DNA from 2 places in the Pseudoduganella albidiflava genome. Region 1 is predicted to be linked to the other one. Evidence: riboswitches for the same ligand, from Rfam matches in the RefSeq annotation. Region 1 holds a riboswitch; the other holds the start of a gene.
What was found. Region 1 has a riboswitch for thiamine pyrophosphate ahead of thiC (phosphomethylpyrimidine synthase ThiC). Riboswitches for the same ligand answer to the same signal wherever they lie in the genome.

Region 1 (8,718 bases):
TCTGGAACTTGCACATCAACAGCCCCACGGCGAGGCTGGTTTCACGGCCCGCCGCCAGCGCGGCATTCAGGTTCAACTCGGTGCGGCGCAGCTGGCGGATCTCGTCTGCCCGCGCCAGCCCCGCTTCGAAAGCCGGCATCAGCTGCTTTTCATCGACCGGCTTGACGAGGAAGCCGACCGCGCCGTAGGCGGCGGCCTGCTTGCCGACATCGGCATCGCCGCGGCCGGACAGGAACATGAACGGTACCGATGTTTCACGGTTCAGCTGCTTGGCCAATTCCAGGCCGGACATGCCGGGCATGTGGATATCGAGCAGCGCCATGTCCGGCTCGCGCTCGGCGACCAGGCGCAGCGCATGGTCGGCCGAATGGGCCTGCACGGTTTCATACCCGGCATTGCGCAGCACGACGCTGAGGAATTCGGCAAGGAGCTGGTCGTCGTCGACGATCAGGATCAGGCGTTTCGCGGCGGCTGGTGCAGGCATGTCAGGCAATCGGAGGAATGAACGTGGACCGATTATACGGGCGTTTATTTCATCGGCAAGGGTGATTCGCGGTTACACGATTCGTGCGATGGGCGGCTACCACACCGCCGCCTGGCGAGCCCCGATGGCCTCCGCCGGCCTGTCAGCGCCGCCCGAACAGTTGCCCGAACGCGACAGCCGCGGCCGCCACGTCCGGCGCGCCGTACACGCTGCTGATCGCCGCCACCATGTGAGCGCCGCGGGCCACCAGAGGCGCGGCGTTTTCCGGCGTCATGCCGCCGATGACCACGCAGGGCACGCGAACGGCGGCGCGCGCATCGTCGACGATCGATGGCGGCGTCGTCACCGCGTAGCGTTTCACGCGCGACGGATAGAAGCCGCCGAACGCCACGTAGCTGGCGCCGGCCCGTTCCGCATCGACCGCGAGCTGCAGGTCGCCGTAGCAGGAGGCGCCGACGATCTTTCCGGGCCCGACGCTGTCGCGCGCCTGCGCCACCGAGATGTCGGTGCCGCCCACGTGCACGCCGTCGGCATCGAGCTCCAGGGCCAGTTCCACGTGGTCGTTGACGATGAAGGGCACGCCATGGCGGCGGCACAGCGCCAGCAGCGCGGTGGCCTGCTCGCGCCGCAGTTCCGGGCCCGCCGTCTTGTGCCGGTATTGCAGCAGCGCCACGCCGGCGCCCAGCGCCGCCTCGGTGCGGGCCAGCAGCGCGGCGGTGTCGTCCCAGTCGGGCGTGACGAGATAAAGTCCCTGCATGAAAGTTCTCCTGTAATGGGTCCTGGGGACACCTAGCGCAACGGTATGCGCTGGCCGGCGGCGATCGCATACGACGCCTCCAGCGTACGGTGGGTATAGGCCTGGGCGCGGGCCAGTGCCTGCGCCACCGAGCAGCCCTGCGCCAGCAGCGCGGCCACGGCGGCGGCCAGCGTGCAGCCGCTGCCATGGAAGCCGCCGTCGAGCCGCGGCCAGTGCCAGTTCTGCTGCCTTGCCGGGCCCAGCCAGCGGTTGACGACGGTATCGCCGCCGCCATGGCCGCCCGTCACGAGCACGTGCTCGCAGCCGGCCTGCCGCAGGACCTGCGCATGCGCCAGCTCCGCCACGTCGCTCCCCGGCGGCGGAATATGCTGCTGGTGCGCCTTTGCCAGCGCGGCCGCCTCGGGGCCGTTCGGCGTGATCACGGTGGTCAGCGGCAGCAGCGGCGCCAGCGCGGCGATCGCGTTGCCCCGCCCCAGCCGGTCGCCATGGCCGCTGGCCAGTACCGGATCGAGCACCACCGGCAGTCCCGGGTGTTCTTCGCGCAAGCCGGCAATCACGCGGGCGATCGCCTGCGCATTCTCGGCGCTGCCGGGAATGCCGATCTTGACGGCGGCGATGGGAAAAGCGGCGGCCACCGCCAGCGCCTGGCGCATCACCACGTCGTGCTCGACCGGCAGCACTTCGTGGACCCGGTTGTTGTCCTGTACCGTCAGCGCCGTGATCACGGGCAGCGGATGGGCATCGAGCGCCGCCACGGCGCCGATGTCGGCCGCGATGCCGGCGCCGCCCGACGGATCGGCGCCGGCGAAGACCAGCACGCAGGGACGCTGGCTCATGGCCGCGCTTTCATGGCCGCTTTCATGGCCGCTTTCATGGCCGCTCCATCACGCCAGCCGGCCGGCCATCGGCGATGACGGCGACGCCGCGAACTTGCGCGGCATGCGGCCGGCCAGGTAAGCGTCGCGCCCCGCCTCCACCGCGAGCCGCATGGCGCGCGCCATCCGCACCGGGTCGCGCGCCGCCGCGATGGCCGTGTTCATCAGCACGCCGTCGCAACCCAGTTCCATCGCGATCGCCGCATCCGACGCGGTGCCCACGCCGGCGTCGACCAGCACCGGCACGCTGGCCTGCTCGATGATCAGCGACAGGTTCCACGGATTGAGGATGCCCATGCCGGAGCCGATCAGCGATGCCAGCGGCATCACGGCCACGCAGCCGATGTCTTCCAGCATGCGCGCCTGGATCGGATCGTCGCTGCAGTAGACCATCACGTCGAAGCCGTCCTTCACGAGCTCCCGGGCCGCCACCAGCGTCTCGGGCATGTTGGGGAACAGCGTTCTTTCGTCGCCCAGCACCTCGAGCTTGACGAGCTTGTGGCCATCGAGCAGCTCGCGCGCCAGTTGCAGCGTGTAGACGGCATCCTTGGCCGTGTAGCAGCCGGCCGTGTTGGGCAGGATGGTGAATTCCGAAGGCGGTACCACGTCCAGCAGGTTCGGCGCGTGCGGATCCTGGCCGATGTTGACGCGGCGGATCGCCACGGTGATGATTTCCGCGCCCGCCGCCAGGGTGGCGGCACGGGTCTGGTCGAGGTCGCGGTACTTGCCGCTGCCTACCAGCAGGCGCGAGCGGTATTGCCTGCCGGCGATGGTCAGCAGGTCTTCATCGTTCGTTTGCATTGTCTGTCTCCTTTGTTCATCCACCGCCGATGGCGCGGACGATATCCACACGGTCTTGCGCGCTCAGCGCCACGTCGGCCCAGCGCTGCCGCGGCACGACACTGCGGTTGACCGCCAGCGCCAGCGCCTGCCCTTCCAGTTCCAGCGCCGCCACCAGCTCCGCCAGCGTCTGCCCCGGCGGCAATGCACGGGGCGCACCGTTCAATACGATTTCCATTGTCGTGTCTTCGAAAGTTGCCTCAAACCGGGGTCAGACCCCGAATTTAAGAAATGTTTCCAGAAATCGGGGTCTGACCCCGGTTTGAGGAAATGTTTCGCTACGCCTTCTGGTACAGCTGGCTGCCCGTCTTCACGAACTCGATGGCTTTTTCCTGCATGCCGCTGGCGGCGTATTCGCGCACTTCCTGGGTGATCTTCATCGAGCAGAAGTGCGGGCCGCACATCGAGCAGAAGTGCGCCACCTTCGACGATTCCTTGGGCAGCGTTTCATCGTGGAACGAGCGGGCGCGGTCCGGGTCGAGGCCCAGGTTGAACTGGTCTTCCCAGCGGAATTCAAAGCGCGCCTTCGACAGCGCGTTGTCGCGGATCTGCGCGCCCGGGTGGCCCTTGGCCAGGTCGGCGGCATGGGCGGCGATCTTGTAGGTGATCATGCCTTCCTTGACGTCGTCCTTGTTCGGCAAGCCCAGGTGTTCCTTCGGCGTCACGTAGCACAGCATCGCGGTGCCGTACCAGCCGATCTGCGCGGCGCCGATGCCGGAGGTGATGTGGTCGTAGCCCGGGGCGATGTCGGTGGTGAGCGGGCCGAGCGTGTAGAACGGCGCCTCGCCGCATTGCTCCAGCTGCAAGTCCATGTTTTCCTTGATCAGCTGCATCGGCACGTGGCCGGGGCCTTCGATCATCACCTGCACGTCGTGCTTCCAGGCGATCTGCGTGAGTTCGCCCAGCGTCCGGAGTTCGCCCAGCTGGGCGTCGTCGTTGGCGTCGTAGATCGAGCCGGGGCGCAGGCCGTCGCCCAGGCTGAACGACACGTCGTACGCCTTCATGATCTGGCAGATGTCTTCGAAGTGCGTGTACAGGAAGTTTTCCTTGTGGTGCGCCAGGCACCATTTGGCCATGATCGAGCCGCCGCGCGAGACGATGCCGGTGAGCCGGTTCGCCGTCAGCGGCACATAGCGCAGCAGCACGCCGGCGTGGATCGTGAAGTAGTCGACGCCCTGCTCGGCCTGCTCGATCAGCGTGTCGCGGAAGATTTCCCACGTCAGGTCCTCGGCCTTGCCGTTGACCTTTTCCAGCGCCTGGTAGATCGGCACCGTACCGATCGGCACGGGGCTGTTGCGCACGATCCATTCGCGCGTTTCATGGATATGCTTGCCGGTGGACAGGTCCATCACCGTGTCGCCGCCCCAGCGGATCGCCCACGTCATCTTTTCCACTTCCTCGCCGATCGACGAGGTGACGGCGGAGTTGCCGATATTGGCATTGACCTTCACGAGGAAATTGCGGCCGATGATCATCGGCTCCAGTTCCGGGTGGTTGATGTTGGCGGGGATGATGGCGCGGCCGCGGGCGATTTCTTCGCGCACGAATTCGGCCGTGATTTCCTGCGGGATGGCGGCGCCGAACGACTCGCCGCGGTGCTGCCGGCCCAGCAGTTCCGCCATCCTCGTGCCCAGCGGCCCGGCTTCCCGCATCGCCGCGAGGTATTCGCGCCGGCGCATGTTCTCGCGGATCGCCACGTATTCCATCTCGGGCGTGACGATGCCGCGCCGCGCGTAGTGCATCTGCGTAACGCAGGCGCCGGCCTTGGCGCAGCGCGGCAGGCGGTGCAGGTTGAAGCGCAGCGCTTCCAGCGACGCGTCGGCCAGGCGGGCCTTGCCGTAGTCCGAGGTCGGGCCGGCAAGTTCTTCGGTATCGCCGCGGGCGGCGATCCAGTCCGCGCGCACCGGCGCCAGGCCGGCCCGGATGTCGATCGAGACGTCCGGATCCGTGTACGGGCCGGAAGTGTCGTACACCGTCACCGGCGGATTGACTTCATGGCCGAACGAGGCGGACGTGTCGGCCTGGCTGATTTCGCGCATCGGCACGCGGATGTCCGGCCGGCTGCCGGTCACGTAGATCTTGCGGGAATTGGGCAGCGGCGCGATGGCGGCGCTGTCGACTTCGGCCGTACTGGCCAGAAACTTCTGGTGGGCGTTCAAACAATGGCTCCTTTGGGCAGGAGCCAGCAAAGGAGATGAGGACGAGCGCACCCGGGCGGTTGGGTACAGATCCTTAAGCTTCCCTTCGCTGGCATTATCCAGATCAGGTTCGGAGGGTATTTCTCACCCGTGCACGGCTGTAACCGCGCGCAGGACCCCTAGCGTTTTGCCGCCTTCGATGAAGGCAGCGCCGCCATTATAGACACGAACCGTGCCTTTACTGCAAGCACCAGCGCCTATAATCGGTATCTCGACGAAAGGATAACGATGCACAAGTGGGTAGCCGCCGCGCTGGCGGCATCGATCACCGTGGGACTGGCGCCGGCCTTCGCGGCACCGGACGATGCCTCATCGCGCACGGCCACGCCAGCCGAACAGGAGTCGTTCTTCGACTGGTACGGCGCGCGCCACGCCGGCCGCGGCCTGCTGCGCCCGCAATTCAACGTGATCCGCGAAGAAGGAAAACGCGGCAAGCGCGGCAAGCGCCGCGTTACCGCCATCGTCGACGGCCCGGCGCAGCGCGCCGTGCTGCCGCTGTGCCGCCAGCCGCGCGGCGTGTATGAATACGATCCGCGTGCCAGCAAGGAGGCGCGCTGGAGCGAATCGGGCCCGCCGCAGACGCTGGTCTGGATCCACCACGCCCCGCAATGCGGCGCCCAGCCCGATACGCCGGTGCGGCTGTTCCAGCCACTGGCGGAGATGGATATCCTGATGCTGCTCCAGCAACATCCATCCATCCTGGGCAGCGCCCGCCTGCTCATGGCGGGCAACACGTCCTGCGCGCCATCGCGTTCGCGCGGCTACCGGCTCACTGGCCTCGACCGTGGCAAGGATGGCTTGCCCGTGCTGGTGTTCGCCAGCGACATCGCCGGCGAAGCCCGCGTCTCGGTGCGCCGCACGCGCAACGAGCTGCTGCCGTGGAGCGTGGCCTGTTCCGGCGCGCGCTAAGGGCTCGGATTCGCCACGAGTGTTGCCTATAGGATACATTTCCCTGTTCTTCCCCATCCTTCTCTGCTAAGCTTGCTTCCGACTTCCGACGGCCCCACCCCAGCCGTTACCGATGCCCACGGCATCGCCGACCCGTCTCCCAGCCAGTGCGACGCATCCGGATGCACTGCATCCATTGTCACGAGATCAACCAGAAAGCGAGCGAACATGCGGACCAACCTGCCCGTTACCGGCCATGAAGTCCTTCTCGAGGAAGGCAAGACCATCGTTTCCACGACGGACCTGCAAGGCAACATCACCTACGCGAATCCGTACTTCATCAGTATTTCCGGTTTCACCGAGGCAGAACTGATCGGCGCTCCGCAAAACATCCTGCGCCATCCGGACATGCCCGCGGAGGCGTTCGCCGATATGTGGCGTGCGATCCGCCGCGGCTACCCGTGGACCGGCATGGTCAAGAACCGCTGCAAGAGCGGCGACTTCTACTGGGTGCTGGCCAATGTCACGCCGGTGATCGAGAACGGCAAGCCGGTCGGCTACATGTCGGTGCGTACGCGGCCCAGCCGCGACATGGTCGCCGAGGCAAGCAAGGCCTATGCGGCCTTCAAGGATGGCAAGGCGCAGGGCCTGCGCATCAGCCGCGGCAAGGTGGTGGCGGACGGCCTGCTGCAGCGCCTGGGTGCCCGCCTGCGCCTGTCGCTGCCGGCCCGGCTGGCGATGGCCGGCGTGCTGCCGGCGGTGGTGCTGGCGGCCTGCGCGGCCAGCCTCTTTGGCAGCGACAGCACCGGCGGCAATGTGCTGGCCACGATTGCCGCCCTGGCGGCCGTGGCCTCGCTGTACCTGGGCTGGACGCTGCATGGCGCGATCGCCGCGCCGCTGCGCACGGCCACCCGTTTGGCGCAGCAGATGGCCGGCGGCGACCTGACCGCCAGCTTCGATGCGGCGCGCGACGACGAAGCGGGCGAACTGCTGGCCGCGCTGCGCCAGATGAGCATCAACCTGCGCAGCATCATCGGCGACGTGCGCAGCAACTTCGAGCAGATCGAACAGGCCACCAGCGAGATCGCCACCGGCAACATGGACCTGTCGGGCCGCACCGAATCGCAGGCATCGAGCCTGCAGGAAACGGCAGCCAGCATGGAACAGCTCAATTCCACCGTGCGGCAAAGCGCCACCAACGTGGCCGATGCCGACCGGCTGGCCGAGCGCGCCTCGGAAATGGCCGGCCAGGGGGGCGACGTGGTATCGCAGGTGGTCGCCACGATGGAAGGCATCAGCGCCTCCTCGCACCGGGTGCTCGACATCATCGGCATCATCGACGGCATCGCCTTCCAGACCAATATCCTGGCCCTGAACGCGGCCGTCGAAGCGGCCCGCGCGGGCGAACAGGGCCGCGGTTTCGCCGTGGTGGCGTCCGAAGTGCGCGCGCTGGCCCAGCGTTCGGCCGCCGCCGCCAAGGAAATCAAGACGCTGATCGACCAGTCGATCGACAAGGTGGATGCCGGCACGCAGCTGACCGGCAGCGCCGGCACCATCATGGCCGAGGTGATCGCCTCCGTGGCGCAGGTGAAGCAGGTGATGAACGAGATCTCCAACACGGCGACCGAACAGAGCCTCGGCATCGGCCAGGTCAACGAAGCCGTGGCGTCGATCGACGACATCACGCAGCAGAACGCCGCGCTGGTCGAACAGGCCGCGGCGGCGGCCGGTGAACTGGTCGAGCAGACGCGCTGCGTGGCGCAGGCCATCGCCGTGTTCAAGGTGCAGGCCGGCGGCGCCGCCGGCACGCGGCGCAATCTCCAGCGCCTGCCTTCCTGATCAGCCGGGCGGCAAGCCGGCGCACACCGGCTTGAGCGCGTTCGCAAGCGCCGCCACGATGCCATCCATCGCGGCGTTCAGCACCGCCACATGGTTTGCCGCGCCGCCCCGCGCCAACCTGACTCATATGGCCGCGCAGTGACGCGGCAACCCGCCCCCGAACAAAAACGCATTCCCGCAACATTGCAGTGAATCCCGGGATTGGGATCGGCGATGCCGCAGGGATTGCCAGGCCCCGGCTTCACCCCTCCCCGCATCCCTCCCCGCATCCCTCCTGGCATCCCTCATTTATAATGGTCGTTTTCGCCAAAATCACATATCCCGGATCATGGAATTAGCCAAGTCTTTCGAGCCTGCCGACATTGAACAGTTCTGGCGCAGCGAATGGGAGAAGCGCGGTTACTACGCCGCTTCGATGGATCTCTCGCAGCCCTCCTTCAGCATCCAGCTGCCACCGCCGAACGTGACGGGCACGCTGCACATGGGCCATGCGTTCAACCAGACGATCATGGATGGCCTGACCCGCTACCACCGCATGCTGGGCCATAACACGGCCTGGATCCCGGGTACCGACCACGCCGGCATCGCCACGCAGATCGTGGTGGAACGACAGCTCGACGCGCAGAAGATTTCGCGCCATGACCTGGGCCGCGAAAAGTTCGTGGAAAAAGTCTGGGAGTGGAAAGAAAAATCCGGCTCGACGATCACCGGCCAGATGCGCCGCCTGGGCACCTCGCCGGACTGGAACCGCGAATACTTCACGATGGACGAGCCGCGCTCGAAGATCGTTTCCGAAGTGTTCGTGCGCCTGTTCGAACAGGGCCTGATCTACCGCGG
Region 2 (8,718 bases), 3.2 Mb from region 1:
GTTACCATAGCGACATGCTTCTGACAATTCCGACAGCAATATGACCACATCGACCGACACCGGCAACAACGGCACCCCCTCCTCCACCAGCACTTCCCATGGCGGCCACCAGGCCAAGATCATGGTCGTGGACGACGACGTCCGCCTGCGCGACCTGCTGCGCCGCTACCTGACCGAACAGGGTTTCAATGTGTTTACCGCGGAAAACGCCACCGCGATGAACAAGCTGTGGCTGCGCGAGCGCTACGACCTGCTGGTACTGGACCTGATGCTGCCGGGAGAGGATGGCCTGTCGATCTGCCGCCGCCTGCGCGGCGCCGGCGACCAGACGCCGATCATCATGCTGACCGCCAAGGGCGAGGACGTGGACCGTATCGTCGGCCTGGAAATGGGCGCCGACGACTACCTGCCGAAGCCGTTCAACCCGCGCGAACTGGTGGCCCGCATCGGCGCGGTGCTGCGCCGCAAGGCCCCCGACGAAATCCCCGGCGCGCCATCGGAAACCCCGCAGACTTTCGAGTTCGGCCAGTTCGTGCTGGACCTGGGCACCCGCACCCTGAAGAAGAATGGCGAAACGGTGCCGCTGACCACCGGCGAATTCTCGGTCCTGAAAGTATTTGCCCGCCATGCGCGCCAGCCGCTGTCGCGCGAGAAGCTGATGGAACTGGCGCGCGGCCGCGAATACGAAGTCTTCGACCGTTCGCTGGACGTGCAGATCTCGCGCCTGCGCAAGCTGATCGAGCCGGACCCTTCCAGCCCGCTGTACATCCAGACCGTGTGGGGCCTGGGCTACGTGTTCATCCCGGAGGGACAGCCGCGCTGATGCGTGCCGTTCGATGAAGTTCCGACCTTTAAGTCTGGCCCGCCTGAAGAGCGGGCTGTTCTGGCGTACCTTCCTGCTGCTCGGCGTGCTGACGACGCTGTCGATGGCGTCGTGGACCGGCATGATCAGCTGGGTCCAGCGCGGGCCGCAGGCGCAGCAGCTGGCCGCCCAGGTGATCTCGGTGGTCACCATCACGCGTGCCGCGCTGACCCACTCCGCCCCCGAATTGCGCACCGAACTGCTGTTCGAACTCGTGTCGAACGAAGGCATCCGCGTCTTCCTGCTGGAAGAAAACGACGAAGTCGACCCACCGCCGGACATCGCGCTGATGCCGGACATCGAACGGCTCGTCAAGGCCAAGCTGGGCAAGAGCACCCGCTTCTCGGCGCGCGTGAACGGCATGCGCGGCTTCTGGGTCAGTTTCAATATCGGCGAAGACGCCTACTGGCTGATGCTCGAGCGCGAACGCATTCCCTGGCTGACGGGGATCCAGTGGCTCGGCTGGGCGGCTGTCGTCTCCCTCGTGTCGCTGCTGGGCGCGGCGGCCATTTCCAGCCTCGTCAATGCGCCGCTGCGCCGGCTCACGGCGGCGTTCCGCGCCATCGCGCAGGGCCGCCATCCGGAGCCGCTGCCGGAAAAAGGGCCGCAGGAAATCCGGCAGGCCAACCGCAGCTTCAACCAGATGGTGGACGACCTGCAGCAGGTGGAATCGGACCGCGCCGTGATCCTGGCCGGCATCTCGCACGACCTGCGCACGCCGCTCACGCGCATGCAGCTGGAAGTGGAGATGGCGGACCTGGCGCCGGATGCCCGCGATGGCATGAAGTCCGACCTGGCGCAGATGGACGCGATCATCGCCCAGTTCCTCGATTACGCGAAACCGACCGAATCGTCCACCTTCGTGCCGATCGACGTGACGGCCATGCTGGAGGAAGTGGCGCATGAAGTCTCCCGCCTGCCGGACGTGAAGGTCACCACCGACATCTCGTGCGCCGCCCAGATCAGGGGCAACATCACCGACCTGAAGCGGGTGTTCCATAACCTGATCGAGAATGCCCGTCGCTACGGCAAGACGCCCGGCACCGACCTTGCCGAGATCGATATCCGCTGCACCATCAAGGGCATGCACACGGCCCGGCGGGTGGTGATCGACGTGCAGGACCATGGCGTGGGCGTGCCGGAAGAGCGGATGGCCGAGTTGCTGAAACCGTTCACCCGGCTCGACGAAGCGCGCAGCCAGGCCAACGGCGCCGGCCTCGGCCTGGCCATCGTCGAGCGCGTGCTGCAACGGCATGGCGCGGAACTACAGCTGAGCAATCGGGACGGCGGCGGGCTGTCGATCCAGATCAGCATGGAAGCGGCCTAGGCGCCTGCGCGCAGGCTACTGACAGCACCTGTCAGTGGCCTGCGCCATCATGGCGGCCGCACGTGCCCACGCGCGGCCGGCCGGCGCCACGAAAAAAAATTCAGCAGCTTGTCGATCTGGCGTTTCGCCGTCCGTCGTGGGAGTATGGGAACGCGGTTCGTGTTCCTTAACCACCATCGAGGAGATAGCCATGAACGAAGCTCAAAAAATCCCTGCCGACATGCCCAGCGTGACGCCGCACCTGGTCTGCCGCGGCGCCGCCGACGCGATCGAGTTCTACAAGAAAGCCTTCGGCGCCATCGAACTGGTGCGCATGCCGGTGCCCGATGGCGGCGGCAAGCTGATGCATGCAATGATCCGGATCGGCGATTCGCCGGTAATGCTGGTCGACGAGTTTCCCGACTGGAACAGCATTGGCCCGCAGGACTTGCCCAACTCCCCCGTCACGCTGCATTACAACGTCGCCGATGTCGATGCCGCGTTCCGGCGCGCGGTCGAAGCGGGCGGCAAGGCCGTGATGGAACCGCAGGACATGTTCTGGGGCGACCGCTACGGCGTGCTGCGCGACCCGTTCGGCCACAACTGGTCGCTGGCCACGCATATCCGCGACGTCAGTCCCGAAGAGGCGCTGGAAGCGTCGAAGACGGCCATGCCCTGCCCCGAAGTCGCCCAGTAAGGAGAGCGCCATGCGATTCATGATCATCGTGAAAGCGTCCGCCGCCAGCGAAGCGGGCAAGATGCCCTCCACCGAACTGCTCGAAGCGATGGGCAAATACAACGAGGAGCTCGTCAATGCCGGTGTGATGCTGGCCGGCGAGGGCCTGCATCCCAGCTCGAAGGGCGTGCGCATCCGCTACCACGGCAAGGAGCGCACCGTGATCGACGGCCCCTTCGCCGAAACCAAGGAGCTGGTTGCGGGATTCTGGCTGATTCAGGTAAAGTCGCGCGAAGAGGCGATCGAGTGGCTCAAGCGCGCGCCGATGGAAGACGGCGATGAAGTCGAGATCCGCCAGGTCTTCGAGGCGGAGGATTTCGGCGCCGAATTCACGCCGGAACTGCGCGAACAGGAGGACCTGCTGCGCGAGCGCCTGGCGGCAGATCCGGCCTGATTTTTCCTGGACCGACGTAGAGGAGAACGGGATGCATTTCATGGTGATACGGCGCGCCGACGCCGCTTCGGAGAGCGCTGATTTTCCAGCCGCGCCGCTGGCCGCCAACCTGGCTAGCGCGGTGCCCGGCGCCCGCTGGCTGCATCCCGGTAGCGAGGCAGCGCGCCTGCACCGCCGCGCCGGCGCCTGGACGATCGAACACGGTCCGTTCCCCGCCGGCGAACTGGCGGCCGGCTTCGCCATCATCGACGTGCCATCGAAGGAAGCGGCGATCGCCTGGGCCCTGCAATGGCCCACCGCCGATGCCGAGGGCGGCGCGGTGCTGGAAGTACGTGAAACCGGCTGTTCCGGCGGCTGCGCCGGCATCGACACGCAATCGCCGCCCCAGCTGACGCCCTATGCCGTGCTGTTGCGCTCCAGCCCCGGCCTGGAAGCGGACGACATGCCGCCGCCTGAAGTCATCGCCCGCATGAATGCGCGCAACGCGCACGATGCCCAGGCCGGCGTGCTGCTGGCGGGCGATGGCCTGAAACCCACGGCGAAAGGCGCGCGCGTCAAGTTCAAGGGCGGCCGGCCGACGGTCGTCGACGGCCCGTTCACCGAGATCAAGGAACTCATCGCCGGCTTCTGGCTGATCCAGGCCGCCAGCCGCGCCGACGCCATCGCATGGGTGGAAAGCTATCCGTTCCCCTGGCCCGAAGTGAGCCTGGAATTGCGCGCGGTGGCCGCTCCGCCTCCCGGCCCGGCCGCGCATTGAACGAGCGGGTCCATCGCACCGTCGAGGCGGTGTGGCGCATCGAATCGGCGAAGATCATCGCCGCGCTGGCGCGCCTGCTGCGCGACGTCGGCCTGGCCGAGGAAATGGCGCAGGAGGCGCTGGTCGCCGCCCTGGAAACCTGGCCGGCCAGCTTTCCGGACACGGGCACGCCGGACAATCCGGCGGCATGGCTGATGGCCACCGCGAAAAACCGCGCGCTCGACCACCTGCGCCACCGCAAGCTGGCGCAGGACCGCGAACCGCAGCTCACCTATGAAATCGAAAACCTGCTCGAGGATGCCGCGCACAACCAGGAGCAGGCGCTGGACCGGGCGCTGGACGACCGCATCGGCGACGACCTGCTGCGCCTCGTCTTCATCGCCTGCCACCCGGTGCTGCCGACCGAAGGGCGGGTGGCGCTCACCTTGCGGCTGCTGGGCGGCCTGACGACGGATGAAATCGCGCGCGCCTTCCTGGTGCCCGAGCCCACGGTGGCGCAGCGCATCGTGCGTGCCAAGCGCACGCTGGCGGAAGCACGCGTGCGCTTCGAGGTGCCCGTGGGGCAGGAACTGGTCCAGCGGCTGTCTTCCGTCCTGCAAGTGATCTACCTGATCTACAACGAAGGCTATTCGGCCAGCGCCGGCACCGACTGGATGCGGCCCGCGCTGTGCGACGAGGCGCTGCGCCTGGGCCGCATCCTGGCTGGCCTGGCGCCCCACGAACCGGAAGTGCATGGCCTGGTGGCGCTGATGGAAATCCAGTCGTCGCGCGCCCGCGCCCGCCTGGCGCCGGATGGCTCGCCGGTGCTGTTGCTCGACCAGGACCGCGCGCGCTGGGACCAGATGCTGATCCGCCGCGGCCTCGCCGCCCTGGAGCGTGCGAGCCAGCCCGGTAAAAGCCTGGGACCGTACGGGCTGCAGGCCGCGATCGCCGCCTGCCATGCGCGTGCCCGCAAGGCGGCCGACACGGACTGGGAACGCATCGCCGCGCTGTATGACGGCCTGGCCCAGCTGGCGCCGTCGCCGGTGGTGGAGCTGAACCGGGCGGTAGCGGTGGCGATGGCCTTCGGCCCCGCCGCCGGCCTCGAAGTAGCCGACACGCTGGTCGACGAACCGGCGCTGCGCAACTACCACCTGCTGCCCAGCGTGCGCGGCGACTTCCTGTTCAAGCTGGGCCGGCTGGACGAGGCGCGCGCCGAATTCCTGCGCGCCGCGGAACTGACGCAGAACGAACGCGAACGCACGCTGCTGGTATCGCGCGCGGCGGCCTGTCCGGTGCTGGCGGCGAACGCCGGTCGGGACCCCGGATGAGCGCCCTTACTATGGGATGTCGCGCACGCTTTCGCCGCGCGTGCGCAGGTAGCGTGGCAGGGTATCGGCCAGCTGCAGCCAGCGCAGGTGGCTCTGCATATAGGTATGGTCGCCGGGCGGCACCAGCTCCGGGTCGTCCAGGCTGGCCGTGGTGACATCGAGTTCGCCCCGGCAGCGCGCATCCTCGAACGTGACCTGGGTGCCGCAACCGGCACAGAAGCCCCGCTGCACGCCGGCGCTCGACGCATAATAAGCCAGGCTGCCGGCCGTGAACTGCAGGCCGGCGCGGGGCACTGAAAACCATGCCACGCACGGCGCGCCGCTGGCGCGGCGGCACATGGTGCAGTGGCACAGCGTGCTGTTGAACGGTTCGGCCGTGACCAGGTAGCGCACGGCACCGCAGAAGCAGCCTCCCTGGTGCATCGCCCTCTCCTTCCAGGCCGTGTTCCAGCCTCTTGTTCCAGCCTCTTGTTCCAGCCCTGTTCCAGCCCTGTCTTGAAGCTGTCCTAGCCCTGTCCCGGCCCTGTTCCGGCGCTGTCCTGGTCCTGTTCGAGCAGCTTGGTCAACAGCAGCTCGGTGGAGCCGTAGCCGTACAGCGAATCGCTTTCCAGGCCCGCCGTTTCATACGGCACCGATACTTCGCGTTCCGGCTTGGCGGGATCGTCCGCATAGGTGGCCTGCCAGGCGCGCTTCAGCGCGTCCGAACGGCGGATGAACACCGGCACCGGCCAGTCGTTGCGTTCGAAATGCCCGGCTTCGCCCAGCACCGGCCAGCGGCCGTTGGCCAGCGCCATGTCGCCGGTGCGGATCGCCTTGACGGCGTCGCCCGCCTTCAGGCCCTGCACATCGGCCAGCGTGGGCATGGTGGCCCGTTTCGGTCCGAACAGATAGGCCAGCATGATCTTCCCCTGGGGCGACATGCGGGCAACGAGCCCGGCCGCGTAGCCGCCGTTGATCAGCGGAACGGCAAACCAGCTTCCTTCGTGGTACGGCTGCTTCATTCGATTCTCATTATGTGGACTGCCTTACATGTTCTCGTCGTAGCGGTATTGGGCCGCGATCGGGCCGGCCTTGAACAGCGCATCGCGCAATTCCTTGTCCAGCTTCGGGTCGCGCCGGCGCGCCCACTCGATCAGCATGGCCACGTGCTTGCGGGCACTGTCGCGCTGGCTGGCCAGCACGAGCTTCAGTTCCGGGTCGGTGCAGGCCGCGCAACGCTGGTTCGCCATGTCCAGCGCGCCCAGCCGGTCGATCAGCGACGTCAGCGCGCGATGCATGTCGAGGACCTGGGCATCCAGGCTCTCGCGGTTTTCAACGACATGTTCCTGCGTCATGGCGCCCTCCTGTCGGCGTGGCATGGAAAACCGGTATTGTCGGTCGGAGTCCATGTTTCCACAAGTATAACAATGGCGCCGGACGGATGGCGCACGACATTGCATTCAAATGTGATAAGCTTCCGCCTTCGCTAGGGGTCCTGGGCATGCTTGCATGATCCGGGTGAGAGATACCCTTCGTACCTGATCTGGATAATGCCAGCGAAGGAAAGCGCAGTACGGTGCTCGTCACTCTCCCCCTCGGAGCCGGTCGCAGCACTTCCCGGGTGTGCTCCTCGCTGGTTCGATAACGAACGAGAACGACAACAGCACCTCGATGAACAAGACCACTTTCGCCGTATCCGCCGCCGCGCTGGCCATCGCGCAGGCTTTCCCCGCACTTGCCCAGCAGGGCACGACCGGCACCAGTGAACCCGCGATGACGGAAATCGTCATCACCGCGGTGCGCGGGACCGCGGAAAGCGCTTCCGTCGCCGGCTTCTCGGAACGGCCCCTGCTGCTGACGCCCGCCTCCGTCAGCGTGATCACGCGCGAGCAGATGCAGGCGCTGAACATCCGCTCCACCACGGACGCGGCGCGCTACGATGCCAGCATCAGCGACGCCTACAACGCGGTCGGCTACGCCGAACAGTTCTCGATCCGCGGCTTCAAGCTGGACAATGCGAACAGCTACCGCAAGGATGGCCTGGCGATTTCGGCGGATACCCAGATCCCGTTGGAAAACAAGGAGCGCTTCGAAGTGCAGAAGGGCCTGGCCGGTATCACGGCAGGCATCGCGGCACCGGGCGGCGTGGTGAACTATGTGACGAAACGTCCCACCAACACCACGCTGCGCTCGGTGCTGTTCGAAGTGAGCGAACGGGGCAGCCTGCTGGGCACCGTCGACCTGGGCGGCCGCTTCGAGGACCGCCGCTTCGGCTACCGCATCAACCTGGCCGGCGAACGGCTGCGCTCCTACGTGGAGGGCGCGGATGGCCGGCGCAGCTTCGTTTCCGGCGCGTTCGACTGGCAGATTTCCCCGCAGGCCCTGCTGCAGGTCGATGCCGACTACCAGAAGAAATCGCAGGTGTCGGCGCCCGGCTTCCAGCTGATCAATAACGTCTCGCTGCCGGTGGTGGATCCCGCCACGCTGCTGAACGACCAGCCATGGAGCTACCCGGTGGCCACCGAAAGCATGAACTTCGGCGCGCGCTTCCAGTACCAGCTGGCGCCGGACTGGAAACTGGAAGTGAAGGCGAACCGCCACGTGTTCAAGCGCGACGACTACACCGCCTTCCCGTACGGCTGCTCGGCCCAGGAACTGTACCCGGGCTTCTGCGGCAATGGCGACTACGACGTGTACGACTACCGCAGCCTGGGCGAACAGAAGAAGCCGCTGGCCGCGCAGGCCATGCTGCAGGGCCGCTTCGCCACCGGCACGCTGTCGCACGAGCTGTCCACCGGCTTCGCCTACTACGGCAACAAGGAAAGCTGGGGCGAGGATGTCTATGAATACGCCGGCACCAGCAACATCTACCATCCGGTAGTGGTGCCGCCGCGCAGCGACCTGTCGACCGGCCCCGCATCCGTGCAGCGCAAGGACAACGAACGCGCCCTGTTCGTGCAGGACATCGTGAACCTCACCGGCGAACTGGCGCTGCATGCCGGCGCGCGCTACGTGAAACTGAAGCGCGACGAAGCCGGCGTGGCGCCGAGCAGCGCCAACTTCTGGCTGCCGAACGTGTCGCTGGTCTACAGCCCGCGCAGCGACGTGGCGCTGTATGCCAGCTACGCGCGCGGCCTGCAGCACGGCGGCATCGCGCCGCTGCAGACGGTCAACGAAAACCGCGCGCTGGCGCCGTCGACGTCGAAGCAGGTGGAGATCGGCGCCAAGGCGCTGGTCGGCGGCATCAGCTATGCCGCCGCGCTGTTCCAGATCGAGAAAGGCCTGGAATACATCGATGCCACCAATACCTTCGTGCGCAATGGCGAGGCGCAGCACCGCGGCGTCGAGTTCTCGGCACAGGGCAAGGCCACGCG

Region 2: linked by a shared signal. The riboswitch ahead of EYF70_RS06925 (TonB-dependent siderophore receptor) and the one ahead of thiC (phosphomethylpyrimidine synthase ThiC) in region 1 are both predicted to bind thiamine pyrophosphate.

Annotation. Positions count from the first base shown of each region.
Region 1 covers NZ_CP036401.1:5,855,798-5,864,515, forward strand. The annotation lists gene EYF70_RS24325 (ANTAR domain-containing response regulator) at 1-484, opposite strand, end outside; gene thiE (thiamine phosphate synthase) at 627-1,241, opposite strand; gene thiD (bifunctional hydroxymethylpyrimidine kinase/phosphomethylpyrimidine kinase) at 1,274-2,077, opposite strand; gene EYF70_RS24340 (thiazole synthase) at 2,126-2,917, opposite strand; gene thiS (sulfur carrier protein ThiS) at 2,934-3,134, opposite strand; gene thiC (phosphomethylpyrimidine synthase ThiC) at 3,235-5,115, opposite strand; TPP riboswitch at 5,179-5,285, opposite strand; gene EYF70_RS24355 (hypothetical protein) at 5,383-6,063, shown strand; gene EYF70_RS24360 (methyl-accepting chemotaxis protein) at 6,271-7,881, shown strand; gene EYF70_RS24365 (valine--tRNA ligase) at 8,210-8,718, shown strand, end outside.
Region 2 covers NZ_CP036401.1:1,622,478-1,631,195, reverse strand. The annotation lists gene ompR (osmolarity response regulator transcription factor OmpR) at 122-823, shown strand; gene EYF70_RS06965 (ATP-binding protein) at 837-2,189, shown strand; gene EYF70_RS06960 (VOC family protein) at 2,380-2,865, shown strand; gene EYF70_RS06955 (YciI family protein) at 2,876-3,298, shown strand; gene EYF70_RS06950 (YciI family protein) at 3,330-4,055, shown strand; gene EYF70_RS06945 (RNA polymerase sigma factor) at 4,052-5,365, shown strand; gene EYF70_RS06940 (GFA family protein) at 5,375-5,788, opposite strand; gene EYF70_RS06935 (Imm26 family immunity protein) at 5,872-6,366, opposite strand; gene EYF70_RS06930 (ferritin family protein) at 6,391-6,699, opposite strand; TPP riboswitch at 6,823-6,926, shown strand; gene EYF70_RS06925 (TonB-dependent siderophore receptor) at 7,016-8,718, shown strand, end outside.